DNA from 3 places in the Xanthobacter dioxanivorans genome. Region 3 is predicted to be linked to each of the others. Evidence: predicted binding sites of a transcription regulator. Region 3 holds the regulator's gene; each other region holds the start of a gene.
The links. The regulator LexA, encoded in region 3, represses DNA repair genes until DNA is damaged. The targets are predictions, from matches to a motif close to TGTTCNNNNTGTGTTCNG.
Positions count from the first base shown of each region.

Region 1 (4,277 bases), 2.8 Mb from region 3:
CACCTCGGCCGCGTAGCGCGCCTGTTGTGCGGCGTCGGCCGCCAGCTGTGGATTGGGGTTCATCAGGCCGCTCCCTCGGTCTTCGGGGCGAAATTGGGGTGCACGACGGCGCCGTCGCGGGTGATGAGCGTTGCCTTGACCAGCTCATCCTCCCACTTCACGGCGAGGGACTTGGAGGCCTTGTCCACCATCGTCTCGAAGAAGTTGAACAGGTTCTTGGCATAGAGCGGAGAGGACGAGGCGGCGATCCGGCCGGGCACGTTGAGGTGGCCGACGATCTTGACGTTGCCCACCTCGACCACCTCGCCGGGGACCGCGCCGGCGACATTGCCGCCACGCTCCACCGCGAGGTCCACGATCACCGAGCCCGGCTTCATGGAGGCCACCATCTCCGCCGAGATCAGGCGCGGCGCGGGCCGGCCGGGGATCAAGGCGGTGGTGATGACGATGTCCTGCTTCTTCACGTGGTCGGCGACGAGGGCGGCCTGCTTGGCCTGGTACTCGGCGGACATGGGCTTGGCATAGCCGGCGGCGGTCTCCGCCTGCTTGAACTCGTCGTCCTCCACCGCGACGAACTTGGCGCCGAGGGAGGCGACCTGCTCCTTGGCGGCGGGGCGCACGTCGGTGGCGGTCACGATGGCACCGAGGCGGCGGGCGGTGGCGATGGCCTGGAGCCCGGCCACGCCCGCCCCCATGACGAAGACGCGCGCCGCGGGTACGGTGCCGGCGGCGGTCATCATCTGCGGCAGGGCTCGGTTGAACTCCGCGGCGGCGTCGATCACCGCGCGGTAGCCGGCAAGGTTCGCCTGGGAGGACAGCACGTCCATCACCTGGGCCCGGGTGATGCGGGGCATCAGCTCCATGGCGAAGGCGTTGACGTTGTAGCGGGCCAGCGTCGCCAGCGCCTCGTCATTGCCGTACGGGTCGAGGATGGCCAGAAGCAGCGCGCCGGGCTTGTACGACGAAAGTTCGGCTTCCGTCGGGCGGCGCACCTTCAGTACCACGTCCGCGCCGTACAGCGCATCCGACGCCGACGGCGCGATGGTGGCGCCTGCCGCCACATAGTCGGCATCGAGAATGCCGGACTTCACGCCCGCGCCGGTCTCCACCGCCACGTCGGCGCCAAGCGCGACGAGACGCTTCACCGTATCCGGGGTCGCAGCGACCCGCGGCTCGCCGAGATCAATCTCGGCGGGGACAGCGATTTTCATCTGAAATGTCTCCGGTGCTCCCGCCCATCAGCGGGTCAGAGGAGGAAGATCCACATGAGGGCGAGGATGATAGCGACGCCGATCGCGCCCCATTTGGTCAGGGCGGTGAAAAGGACGTAGGTGCTCTCGTGTTCGGCGTAGTCGTTGCCATCCGCGGTGGCATACTCGGCCGTGGCGTGGTCAGCCATCTTTTCCCCCTGCTCCAGCGTTTGTATTGGCCTTTAGCGGAGTTGCGAATTTCTGGCAACCGCATTGTGGTGTACAATATGCCACCAAAATCCGGGGGAGTGCCGCGGGCTCGGCTGAAGCGATTGTCCGATATGAAGAACACGTTGGCCTGGCATCGTATGTTCTTGTTTTGTTCGCGGCGCGGTGCTAGCCTTTTTTTATGATGCCCGATCGTGATTCCCGCTCTCGCACAGCACGCCGGTCCCCGCCTGCGGACGACGGCGCGCCGAGGGACAAGCCAGCCCCCCCGGCGCGGAAGGTGAAGGCGGCGCCGCTCGCGGTGACCGAGCCGCGGTCGGCGCGCATTGTCGGCCGCCTCGCGGAAGAGCGGGCGCTCCCGCCCCCTGCCGTCCCCGCCGCGCTCCACGGGGAGGGCGGTGCGGGCGTCGAGGCGGAGCGCCGGCGTGGGCGCGGCGCGGTGTCCAACGCCGCCGGGCGGTTCGAGCCGGCGGCCCGGGTGCTGTTCGACGACGGCTGGCAGAGCCTCGAAGAGCTGCCCCCCTTCCGCACGCAGGTAACGGAGGAACGCGCGCGCACGATCATCACCCGCAACCAGTCACCCGACATCGCCTTCGACCGCTCCATCAACGCCTATCGCGGATGCGAGCACGGATGCGTCTATTGTTTCGCGCGGCCGACCCATGCCTATCACGGCCTCTCCGCCGGCCTCGATTTCGAGAGCAAGCTGTTCGTAAAGCCGGACGCACCGGAACTGCTGGCGCGGGAGCTCTCCCACCCCTCCTACCAGCCCCGCGTCATCGCCATGGGCACCAACACCGACCCCTACCAGCCCATCGAACGGCGCTACGAAGTGACGCGGCGCATTCTCGAGGTGCTGGCGGATTTCGGCCATCCGGTGGGCATCGTGACCAAGTCGGCGCTGGTGGCCCGTGACATCGACATCCTCGCCCCCATGGCCGAGCGCGGCCTGGTGAAGGTGGCCATCTCCGTCACCACCCTCGACCCGCATCTCGCCCGGACCATGGAGCCGAGGGCGGCGAGCCCGCACGTTCGGCTCGGCACCATCCGCCGCCTCGCCGACGCGGGCATCCCCACGGCCGTGCTCACCGCCCCGCTCATCCCGGCGCTGAACGACATGGAGGTGGAGCGCATCCTCGACGCGGCCAAGGCCGCGGGCGCCTGCGAGGCCGGCTACGTCATGCTGCGCCTGCCGCTGGAGATCGCCGACCTGTTCCGTGAATGGCTGGTGGCGCATTTTCCCGACAAGGCCCGGCACGTGCTGGGCCTCATCCGGCAGATGCACGGCGGGCGGGACTATGATGCCACCTTCGGCAAGCGGCAGCGCGGCGAAGGCCCCTATGCGTGGACCATCGGCCGCCGCTTCGAGATCGCCGCCCGGCGCCTCGGCCTGGCGGGACGGGGCATGAAGCTCACCACCACCCATTTCCGCCGTCCGGCCGCTCCCGGCCAGCAGCTTTCCCTGTTCGATTGAGAGCCCCATGCCCGTGCCGACCACTTCGCCTTCGCCAGCCCTGCGCCTCCATTTGGTCACCCTCGGCGTCGGTGACCTCGCCCGCGCCTGCGCATTCTATTCGGCCATGGGTCTCGAACAGCGCGACGCCGGAGCGGAGGGCGTCGCCTTCTTCATGGCCGGGCACGTGGTGCTGAGCCTGTTCCCACGCCATCGCCTCGCGGAGGACGCAACCCTTCCCGACGAGCCCGCGCAGCGTTTCGCCGGGCAGACGCTCGCCTGCAACGTGGCAAGCGAAGAGGAGGTGGCCGCACTCATCGCCCGTGCGGCTGCGGCCGGAGGCACGCAGGTGAAGCCGGCGCAGAAGGTCTTCTGGGGCGGGACGAGCGGCTATTTCGCCGATCCTGACGGGCACCTGTGGGAAGTGGCGCACAATCCCTTCTTCCCATTCGATGCCGAAGGTCGGCTGACCGTGCCCAAGAAAGCCGCATCTTGAGCCGCACGGTGCGCGGCGGGTGCGGTGCTCGCCGCGCCGTGATGCCTTCAGGCGTCCGGGCGGCAGCGGTCGGCGCCATAGGCGCGCATGAACACGCGGACCGCACCCCGTACGGATTTCGCCACCGATTCCGGGTCGGGGGCGTCCGGCGCGCCGACGAGGACGGGAATGGTCACGCCGTCCTTGCACAAGGTGAGGAACTGGCTCGCCGCCTGATCCACGTCGTCAATGTCGAGAACCCCCTGTTCCACCTTGGCGGCGAGGAAGCGGGACAGGCGGCTCACCCCCTCGCAGGGGCCGGCCTCGAAGAATTGCCGTCCGATGTCGGGAAACTTGGCAGAGATGGCGATGACGGTGCGCAGCAGCGCGATGCTGCTCGGGCGCAGGACGGCGTGGATGAAGGAATAGCCGAGCTTGGTGAGGGCGGTTTCCACGTCCTCTTCCTCGGCATCCACCACGAACATCCGCTCTGCGGTCTCCTCGCATTCGCTCGCGACCAGGGCGGCGAAGAGGTCTTCCTTGTTCTCGAAATAAACGTAGAGGGTGCCCTTGGAGACTCCGGCCGCGCGCGCGATATCGCCCATGCTGGCAGCGTCGAAGCCGCGATCGAAAAACACATCCCGCGCACCCACCAGGATCTGATTGCGCTTTTCGGGGTCCTGCCCGGCGGCGGACAGGCTCTCCCGCGTGTTGCCTGCGCGCACCTTGAGGTCCCCGTCGGCACCGCTCTCGCTCATAAGCTCACGTCGCTTTCTCTCCCCGCCCTGTTCTCGGCGATGGCGCCCGCCCGGCGCAAGCTCCGAATGCCCGCCGCACCATGTCCGGCCAACAGGTTGCACCCACGCCACAGTCCTTGAAAGGAAAAAATTGACCGAACCGTTCAGTTCTCCGTTGCCAAGGCCGCGGAACT
Region 1 is NZ_CP063362.1:1,011,205-1,015,481, forward strand. Features, by position in the region: gene EZH22_RS04850 (proton-translocating transhydrogenase family protein) at 1-63, opposite strand, end outside; gene EZH22_RS04855 (Re/Si-specific NAD(P)(+) transhydrogenase subunit alpha) at 63-1,211, opposite strand; gene EZH22_RS04860 (aa3-type cytochrome c oxidase subunit IV) at 1,247-1,399, opposite strand; gene EZH22_RS04865 (PA0069 family radical SAM protein) at 1,699-2,892, shown strand; gene EZH22_RS04870 (VOC family protein) at 2,900-3,367, shown strand; gene EZH22_RS04875 (TetR/AcrR family transcriptional regulator) at 3,415-4,104, opposite strand.
Region 1: EZH22_RS04865 (PA0069 family radical SAM protein) is a predicted target of LexA. The motif match lies at 1,560-1,577, and genes of this name have one in related genera.

Region 2 (4,277 bases), 510 kb from region 3:
GCGCATGAGGTCGGTGTCGTAATTGTCGTGCACGCCCTGGAGCACCGCGGAGACCCGCTCGAGCCCCATGCCGGTATCGATGGACGGGCGCGGAAGCCCCACCCGCTCGCCACCGGGGAGCTGCTCATACTGCATGAAGACGAGATTCCAGATCTCGATGAAGCGGTCGCCGTCCTCGTCCGCCGAGCCGGGAGGGCCGCCGGGCACGTTCGGACCGTGGTCGAAGAAGATCTCCGAGCACGGCCCGCACGGCCCGGTGTCGCCCATGGACCAGAAATTGTCAGAGGTGGCGATGCGGATGATGCGTTCGTCGGGCAGGCCGGCGATCTTCTTCCACAGGCCGTACGCTTCTTCGTCCTCACTGTAGACGGTGACGAGCAGGCGCTCGCGCGGCAGCTCGAACGTTCCGGTGATGAGCTTCCAGGCGAGCTCGATGGCCCGCTCCTTGAAATAGTCGCCGAAGGAGAAGTTCCCCAGCATCTCGAAGAAGGTGTGGTGCCGGGCGGTGTAGCCCACATTGTCGAGGTCGTTGTGCTTGCCGCCTGCCCGCACGCACTTCTGCGATGTCACCGCGCGGGAATAGGGCCGCTTCTCGACGCCGGTGAAGACGTTCTTGAACTGCACCATGCCCGCATTGGTGAACATGAGGGTGGGATCGTTGTGCGGCACAAGCGGGGAGGAAGGCAGCGCCTCATGCCCCTCCTTCACGAAGAAATCGATGAAGCTCGATCGGATCTCGTTGACGCCGCTCATGTGCCGGCCACTGTCCCCTGGGCGCCGGGCCGCACAGGCAGCCGGCTTCTGTGATCGCTCCGCGTCCTGCGCCCGGATGGCGCACCCCGCGGTCCCGGCACGCGCCGCACCATGCCGCGCACGGCCCACCGGAACCGGGTTCGTTTAACGACGGGCCCGGCGCTTGTCCAGAAACGCCTTTGCGCACCGGAACGCAGAAGGACATGCAGACAGGGCGCTAATGCGCCCGTCAGGCGTCCGCAGCATCCCCGTCGGCGTCCACCTCCGGATCTCCCGCGAGGATCTTCTCCGCGATGAGGCCGGCATTCTGGCGGATGGCCGCCTCGATGCGCCCGGCCACCTCCTGGTTCTGCTTCAGGAAAGTCTTGGCATTCTCCCGCCCCTGACCGAGGCGCTGGCTGTCATAGGAGAACCACGCCCCGGACTTCTCGACCACTCCGGCCTTGACGCCGAGATCGAGCAGTTCGCCCGTCTTCGACACGCCCTCGCCGTACATGATGTCGAACTCCACCTGCTTGAAGGGCGGGGCGAGCTTGTTCTTCACCACCTTCACGCGGGTCTGGTTGCCCACAACCTCGTCGCGCTCCTTGATCATGCCGATCCGGCGGATATCGAGACGAATGGAAGCGTAGAATTTAAGCGCATTGCCACCGGTCGTGGTCTCCGGCGAGCCGTACATGACGCCGATCTTCATCCGGATCTGGTTGATGAAGATCACCATCGTGTTGGACTTGGAGATGGAAGCGGTGAGCTTGCGCAACGCCTGGCTCATGAGGCGAGCCTGCATGCCGGGCTGGTTGTCCCCCATCTCGCCGTCGAGCTCGGCGCGCGGCGTCAGCGCCGCCACCGAATCGACCACCAGCACGTCGACGGCGCCCGAGCGCACCAGCGTATCGGCGATCTCGAGCGCCTGCTCGCCCGCATCCGGCTGGGAGATGAGGAGGTCGTCGAGGCTGACCCCGAGCTTGCGGGCATAGATGGGATCGAGCGCGTGCTCGGCGTCGATGAAGGCGCAAGTGCCGCCCCGCTTCTGCGATTCGGCGATCACATGAAGCGCGAGCGTCGTCTTGCCCGACGATTCCGGGCCGAAGATTTCCACCACGCGGCCTTTTGGCAACCCGCCTATGCCGAGCGCGATGTCGAGCCCCAGCGATCCGGTCGGAATGCTCTCGATCTCGAGCGCTTTGCCGCCCTTGCCGAGCCGCATGATCGAGCCCTTGCCGAAATGCCGCTCGATCTGAGAGAGCGCGGCATCCAGCGCCTTGGTCTTGTCCATGGAAGAACCTTCGACGAGTCGGAGTGTCGCCTGAGTCATCGCCGCGCTCCAGTGCCGGTGCAAGGGGAAATGCACGCCCGACCTTCGTACATGTTTTGTTCTCCGTTCGCAATATGTTCTCATTGCATGGAAGCGCGAAGCGATGTGGCTCGAGTCACCATGTGTCCGATTTTTAGATGCGCGAGGAGGATGTGCATATCTCGGGTTGAAACCCGAAGGCGTCCATGCGCTCCATCGCCTCATGCGCAGGGACACCCGCGTTGATCGGAGCCGCACGGTGAGGGCGCGGTCGAGGGGCTGTCTTCCGGCTTCCCTCCACCTGCCCCGGCCCGCCCTTGTCGCCGGACGCCAATGGCCTCGCCGTGCACGTCCGTTTACACCCATGCCCGCCGCCGCTATTTTCCGCGGCCCTCAGCCGGAGAACGAAAAGCCATGCGCGCGGAACTCGCCGCGAAGGTCGACGAGATCAGAGCTTCCCTGGACCTCCTGCGGTCCCATCTCGACGTGGATCGCTCGCGCCGGCGGCTCGCCGAGCTGAATGCCATCGTGGAAGACCCCAAGCTGTGGGACGATCCGGAACGAGCGCAGAAGCTGATGCAGGAGCGTACCACCCTGGAAGATGGCCTCTCCGCCATCGACCGGGTGGAGCGCGACCTCGCCGACCATATGGAGCTCATCGAGCTCGGGGAGGCGGAGGGGGACGAGGGCGTCATCACCGAAGCCGCCTCCGCCCTCGACGGGCTGAAGGCGGAGCTGGCGCGCCGCGAGTTGGAGGCGCTGCTCTCCGGCGAGGCCGATTCCAACGACAGCTACCTGGAAGTCCATGCCGGCGCCGGTGGCACCGACAGCCAGGACTGGGCGGAGATGCTGCTGCGCATGTACCGGCGCTGGTGCGAGCGACACGGCTTCAAGGTCGAGCTGATGGACGAGAGCCAGGGCGAGCAGGCCGGCCTGAAGTCCGCCACCATCCAGGTCAAGGGCCACAACGCCTACGGCTGGCTGAAGACCGAGGCCGGCGTGCACCGCCTCGTGCGCATCTCGCCCTTCGATTCCAACGCCCGCCGCCAGACCTCGTTCGCCTCCGTGGACGTCTATCCGGTGGTGGATGATCGCATCGTGGTGGACATCAAGGAAGCCGACGTCCGGGTGGATACCATGCGCTCCGGCGGCGCCGGCGGCCAGCACGTGAACAAGACCGAATCGGCGGTGCGCCTCACCCACATTCCCACCGGCATCGCCGTGGTGAGCGAGGGCGACCGCTCCCAGCACAAGAACCGCGCCACCGCCTGGAACATGCTACGCGCCAAGCTCTACGACCTGGAACTGAAGAAGCGCGAGGCGGAGGCCATGGCGGAACAGGCGGCCAAAACCGATATCGGCTGGGGCCACCAGATCCGCTCCTACGTGCTGCAGCCCTACCAGTTGGTGAAGGACCTGCGGACCGGCATCACCTCCGGCACGCCGCAGGAGGTGCTCGACGGCGACCTCGACCCGTTCATGCAGGCGGCCCTGGCCCAGCGCGCCTATGGCGGCGGCCCGGATCAGGTTGAGGATGTGGACTGATGGTCCGCGTCCGAACTTCGCTCGAAGAGGCTGGCGTTAGCGGGCCTGCCTTTTTGGGTCCCAGCCATCAGAAGGCCGGCGCGGGAGCGAATAGGCAGAGCGTGCGCCCCTGCTTCTGCCCGCCGACCGAGCAGCGATGGAACTTGCCGTCGGGGCTTTCGGGCACCGCATCACGCGGAAAATATTCGCCGGTGGCCTTTATGAAATAACCCTGACCGGCGAACTCCACCTCGTCCTGCATGATCTCGTAGCAGTCCTGCCCTGAGCAGCAATAGGCCGGATACCATTCATGTGTATGGCCGGGCAGGGCGAAACACACCCATGAAAGGCTGAAGACGAGATCCAAGGTCGGTCGCAGCATGCGGCTGGCAAGGGTCGCGGGCGGACGCGGCGTCGAAAGCGTCATGGGCGACGGCTCCGTTTCGCCTAAAGACAGGATTGGCTGACCTTAGGCCGTTCGGGTCGTTCAGGATGGCGCAAGCCGGTGTCAGCTCAAAGGAAATTTAGCGTGGCCTTATCTGACGATAGGGCAGGCGCCCCTGTTCGTGTCGGCGCAGGCGACCTTCGCGGTCCACGGCTTAATCCCCTGTCCCGGCGATTGTGCGGTGCATAAAAACAGGTTGCCGCTCTTTAATAGCCAGTAGAGGGAAGCCCCCTTGGCCGCACCCCTCTTCATTCGAACGGG
Region 2 is NZ_CP063362.1:4,966,355-4,970,631, forward strand. Features, by position in the region: gene alaS (alanine--tRNA ligase) at 1-753, opposite strand, end outside; gene recA (recombinase RecA) at 983-2,068, opposite strand; gene prfB (peptide chain release factor 2) at 2,462-3,592, shown strand; gene EZH22_RS23150 (hypothetical protein) at 3,660-3,998, opposite strand.
Region 2: recA (recombinase RecA) is a predicted target of LexA. The motif match lies at 2,133-2,150, and genes of this name have one in related genera.

Region 3 (4,277 bases):
CGTTCCTTCGTGATGACCGCGCTGGTGCTGTCCGGCGTGCTGGCCGGGCGACCCGCACTCACGTTGCGCACGGTGGGGGTGGCGGCGGTGGTGGTGCTGGCCCTCACCCCCGAGGCGGTGCTCGATCCCGGCACCCAGATGTCGTTCGCCGCCACCTTGGCGCTGGTGGCCGCCTATGAGCGCCTGCGGCCCCTGCGCGCCGTGCCGCGGCCGGACGGCTGGGCCGGACAGGTGCTGGTATGGATCGTGGTGCTGGTGGGCGGAACCGCGCTCACCTCCCTGGTCGCGGGCCTCGCCACGGCGCCCTACGGGGTCTTCCATTTCCAGCGGGTGGCCCCCTATGGCCTCCTCGCCAATCTGGCGGCCATGCCGGCGGTGTCGTTCCTGGTGATGCCGTTCGGCCTCCTCGGCGTGCTGTTGATGCCCTTCGGATGGGACCATCTCGCCTGGCCGGTGATGGGGTGGGGCATCGAGATCATGGTCGCGGTGTCCGACCGCATCGCCGCCTTGCCGGGCGCGGACGTGCGCCTCGATGCGGTGGGCCCGGCGACGCTCTGCCTGCTCAGCCTCGCTTTGCTCGCCCTCTGCCTGCTGCGTGGGGTCCTGACGGCGGTGGCCATCGTCCCCCTCGGCCTTGCCCTCGCACTGGCGGGGCCGCCGCCACGACCGGACATGCTCATCGCCCCGGATGCGCAGGCGGTGGCCGTGCGCGGCGCCGACGGTCGCCTTTCGGTGATCGGCGCGCGCGGCCAGAAGCTCATCGTGGAGCAATGGATGACGCGTGAGGGCGACAGGCGGACAGCGGCGGACAAGACCCTCGCCTCCGCCTTCTCCTGCGACGCCTTCGGCTGCACGGCGCCGCTGCCGGACGGCGGCACCATCGCCGTCTCGCGCCGGGCGGAAAGCCTGGAGGCGGACTGCCTTGAATCGCGCATCGTCGTCACCCGCGACGCCCCCCTGCCGATTGCCCCGCCAAGGTGATCACGCCAGCCACGCTGGCCCGCACCGGCACGCTCGCCTACTTCCTGAAGGACGGCATCTGGCGTGAGGAGCCGACGCGCCGCCCCCATGTCCAGCGCCCCTGGATGCCACGCCTGCCGCCGGCGCCGGCCGAGGTGAGCGTCGGCACTGCCGAGGATGCCGAAGCCGACGCGGCATCCCCGTGAGCGTCCGCGGCCTTTCGGCGACCTCCTCATTTCCGCACCTCACGTTCGCCCCCACGACCAAGGAGGGCATTTCGTGACGGAATGACGCGCCTGCGCCCACGCAGGGATGTGCGCCGCCGCGCAGGGCGAGGCCCGGACGCTGACTGTTGAAGAGAAGGGTCGGGGTGAGGAGCTGCATTCCCGAAGGAACCGGCCCCGTTGAGCATGGCGACCGTCGCCGCCCCTCACCCCATTCCTCTCCGCGGGGGAGAAGAACGCAAAGGCGCCGGAGCGTCAGTAGCGCCGCATCAGGCCGATGAGGCGGCCCTGGATGCGCACGCGGTCGGGACCGAAGATACGGGTCTCGTAGGCCGGGTTGGCGGCTTCCAGCGCGATGGAGGCCCCCTTCTTGCGCAGGCGCTTGAGGGTGGCTTCCTCATCGTCCACCAGCGCCACGATGATGTCGCCAGTTTCCGCGGTCTCGCACTTGCGGATGAGGACCGTGTCGCCGTCGAGGATGCCGGCCTCGATCATGCTGTCGCCGCGCACTTCCAGGGCGAAGTGCTCGCCGCTGCCCAGCATCTCGGGGGGAATGTTGAGGGTGTGGCTGCGGGTCTGAATGGCGGAGATGGGCGTGCCGGCGGCGATACGGCCCATGACCGGCACCGATACCGTGGGCGCCGTTTCGTCGTCGCCGGAGGCGGGGCGCACCTTGCCGAGGCTGCCCTCAATGACAGATGGGGAAAAGCCGCGCCCGCCGCTGTGGGCCGCAGCGAGGCCCGGAGCCACGCTGTCCGGCAGGCGCACCACTTCCAGCGCCCGGGCGCGGTTGGGCAGGCGCCGGATGAAGCCGCGCTCTTCCAACGCCGTGATGAGACGGTGAATGCCCGACTTCGACCTCAGGTCCAGCGCCTCCTTCATCTCGTCGAAGGAGGGGGGCACGCCGGTTTCCTTCAACCGCTCGTGGATGAAGCGAAGCAGGTCATATTGCTTGCGCGTCAGCATTCTCTTGCCCCCTAGCGGCGCCGCGTGCGCTCCGGTTCACTCCGGCGCCCCAGCCCTGCGCGCCGCGAAACAAATCATGAACAGTTCTTATCTGTTCCTTTTGTGTTCCGCAAGTAGTGAACGCACGGTTAAGGCGGGATCAATCGTCGAACGGAATGATCTCGCAGGGATCTCCGGCCTTGCCGGCGGGGGCGAAAGGCGGGCGGATCAGCAGGCAGTCGGCCGCCGCAAGCACGCTGAGCATGGCGCTGTCCTGCGAGGCGAAAGGGGTCACGCGCGCCGATCCGTCGGCATGGCGCTCCAGCCGCGCCCGCATGAAGTCGCGGCGGGCGTCGTTGGCCGGAACGTCCACGGCGAGGCGCGCCGGGGCGGCGAGAGGGCCGGGCGCGGCATCGCCCTGCAGCGCGCGCACCAGGGGCACAAGGAACACCATGGCGCAGACGTGCGAGGACACCGGATTGCCCGGCAGGCCAAGCACGCGCACGCCGCCGCGGCTACCGAACATCAGCGGCTTGCCCGGCCTGAGCGCGATCTTGTGCACCGAAAGGTCGACGCCCTCCGCCCGCAGCGCCGGCCCCATGAGATCGTGATCGCCCACCGACGCGCCGCCGGAAGACACCACCAGGTCGAACGCGCCGGAGAGCGCATGCGCCACCCGGGCGCGAATAGCCGCAAGGTCGTCGCCGATGAGGCCGAGGTCGGTCACCTCGGCGCCGGCACGACGGGCGAGGGCGGCGAGGCCGAAGGCGTTGGAGACGACGATCTCGCTGTCCTTGCCGGTGCCTTGGCCCGGCAGCACCAGTTCGTCCCCCGTCTGCATCAGGGCCACGCGCGGGCGACGGGCGACGGGGAGCGTGGGGTGGTCCATGGCGGCGGCGAGCATGATGTCGCGCCCGGTGAGGCGCCGCCCGGCCACAAGGCCGGGCGTTCCGGCCGTGAAGTCGCAGCCCTTCAGGCGCACGTTGCGCAAAGTGGCGGTGGGCGCGGTGGTGGTGACGATGGCGCCGTCACGCGCGGTGTTCTCCTGGATCACCACCGTATCGGCGCCCTCCGGCACCACCGCGCCGGTAAAGATGCGCACCGCCTCGCCCAGACCCACCGGCCCGGCGAATGGCCGACCGGCCGCAGATTCGCCGATGACGGCAAGGCGGGCCGGCGTTTCGGCGATGTCGGCTCCGCGCACCGCATACCCGTCCATGGCCGACATATCGGCGGGGGGCTGGGTGCGGCGAGCCAGGAGGTCGCGGGCCAGCACGCGCCCGGCGGCCGCAGCCACGGGCACATCCTCGGTGCCGAGGGCGGACACCTCGGCCGTGACGAGGCCGATGGCCTCCTCGACGCTCATCAGCGCCATCACGCGCCTCCTGCTCTCGCGCTTGGTTTCACCATGGGCCCGTCGTATCAGCCGGTCGGCGGGTCGGCGCGGAAATGACCGCTGCGGCCGCCGGATTTCTCCAGAAGCCTTATGCCTTCCATCCGCATGCCACGGTCGGCCGCCTTGGCCATGTCATAGATGGTGAGGCAGGCGACCGAAACCGCCGTGAGCGCCTCCATCTCCACGCCCGTCTGCCCGGTGGTCTTCACCCGCGCCGTCACCTGGAGGCCCGGCAAGGCGGGATCGGGGGACACCTCCACCTCGACCTTGGTGAGCATGAGCGGGTGGCACAACGGAATGAGCTCGTGGGTGCGCTTGGCCGCCATGATGCCGGCGAGACGCGCGGCGCCGAGCACATCGCCCTTCTTGGCGTTGCCGGAAAGAATGAGCTCGAGGGTCGCCGGCGCCATCACCACGCGCCCCTCGGCGAGGGCCTCGCGGGTGGTCGCGACCTTGTCGGACACGTCCACCATGCGGGCGGCGCCCTGGTCGTCGAGATGGGTCAGGCTGGCCATGGGCGTGCTGTGCGTCCCGGAATCGATCTTCGCTTCCGGCGAAGATGGCGGTCGCAGCCGGCCCTGTCCACCTCGGCAGGCTCCCCCGGACGTGCCGGGGGATGATGGCGGGGTGGACCCGGCCTCAGCGCAGGCGCGTCCAGCTCTGGGTCTTGCAGAGCGGGGCGACGATGCAGCCGCGCAGCTTCAGCGTGTCGTCGCCGTCGAGCGTGATGGAGCCGGAATAGGTCTTGCCGT
Region 3 is NZ_CP063362.1:4,461,282-4,465,558, reverse strand. Features, by position in the region: gene EZH22_RS20825 (ComEC/Rec2 family competence protein) at 1-981, shown strand, start outside; gene EZH22_RS20820 (hypothetical protein) at 978-1,166, shown strand; gene lexA (transcriptional repressor LexA) at 1,440-2,150, opposite strand; gene EZH22_RS20810 (molybdopterin molybdotransferase MoeA) at 2,290-3,504, opposite strand; gene moaC (cyclic pyranopterin monophosphate synthase MoaC) at 3,552-4,040, opposite strand; gene EZH22_RS20800 (DUF2147 domain-containing protein) at 4,165-4,277, opposite strand, start outside.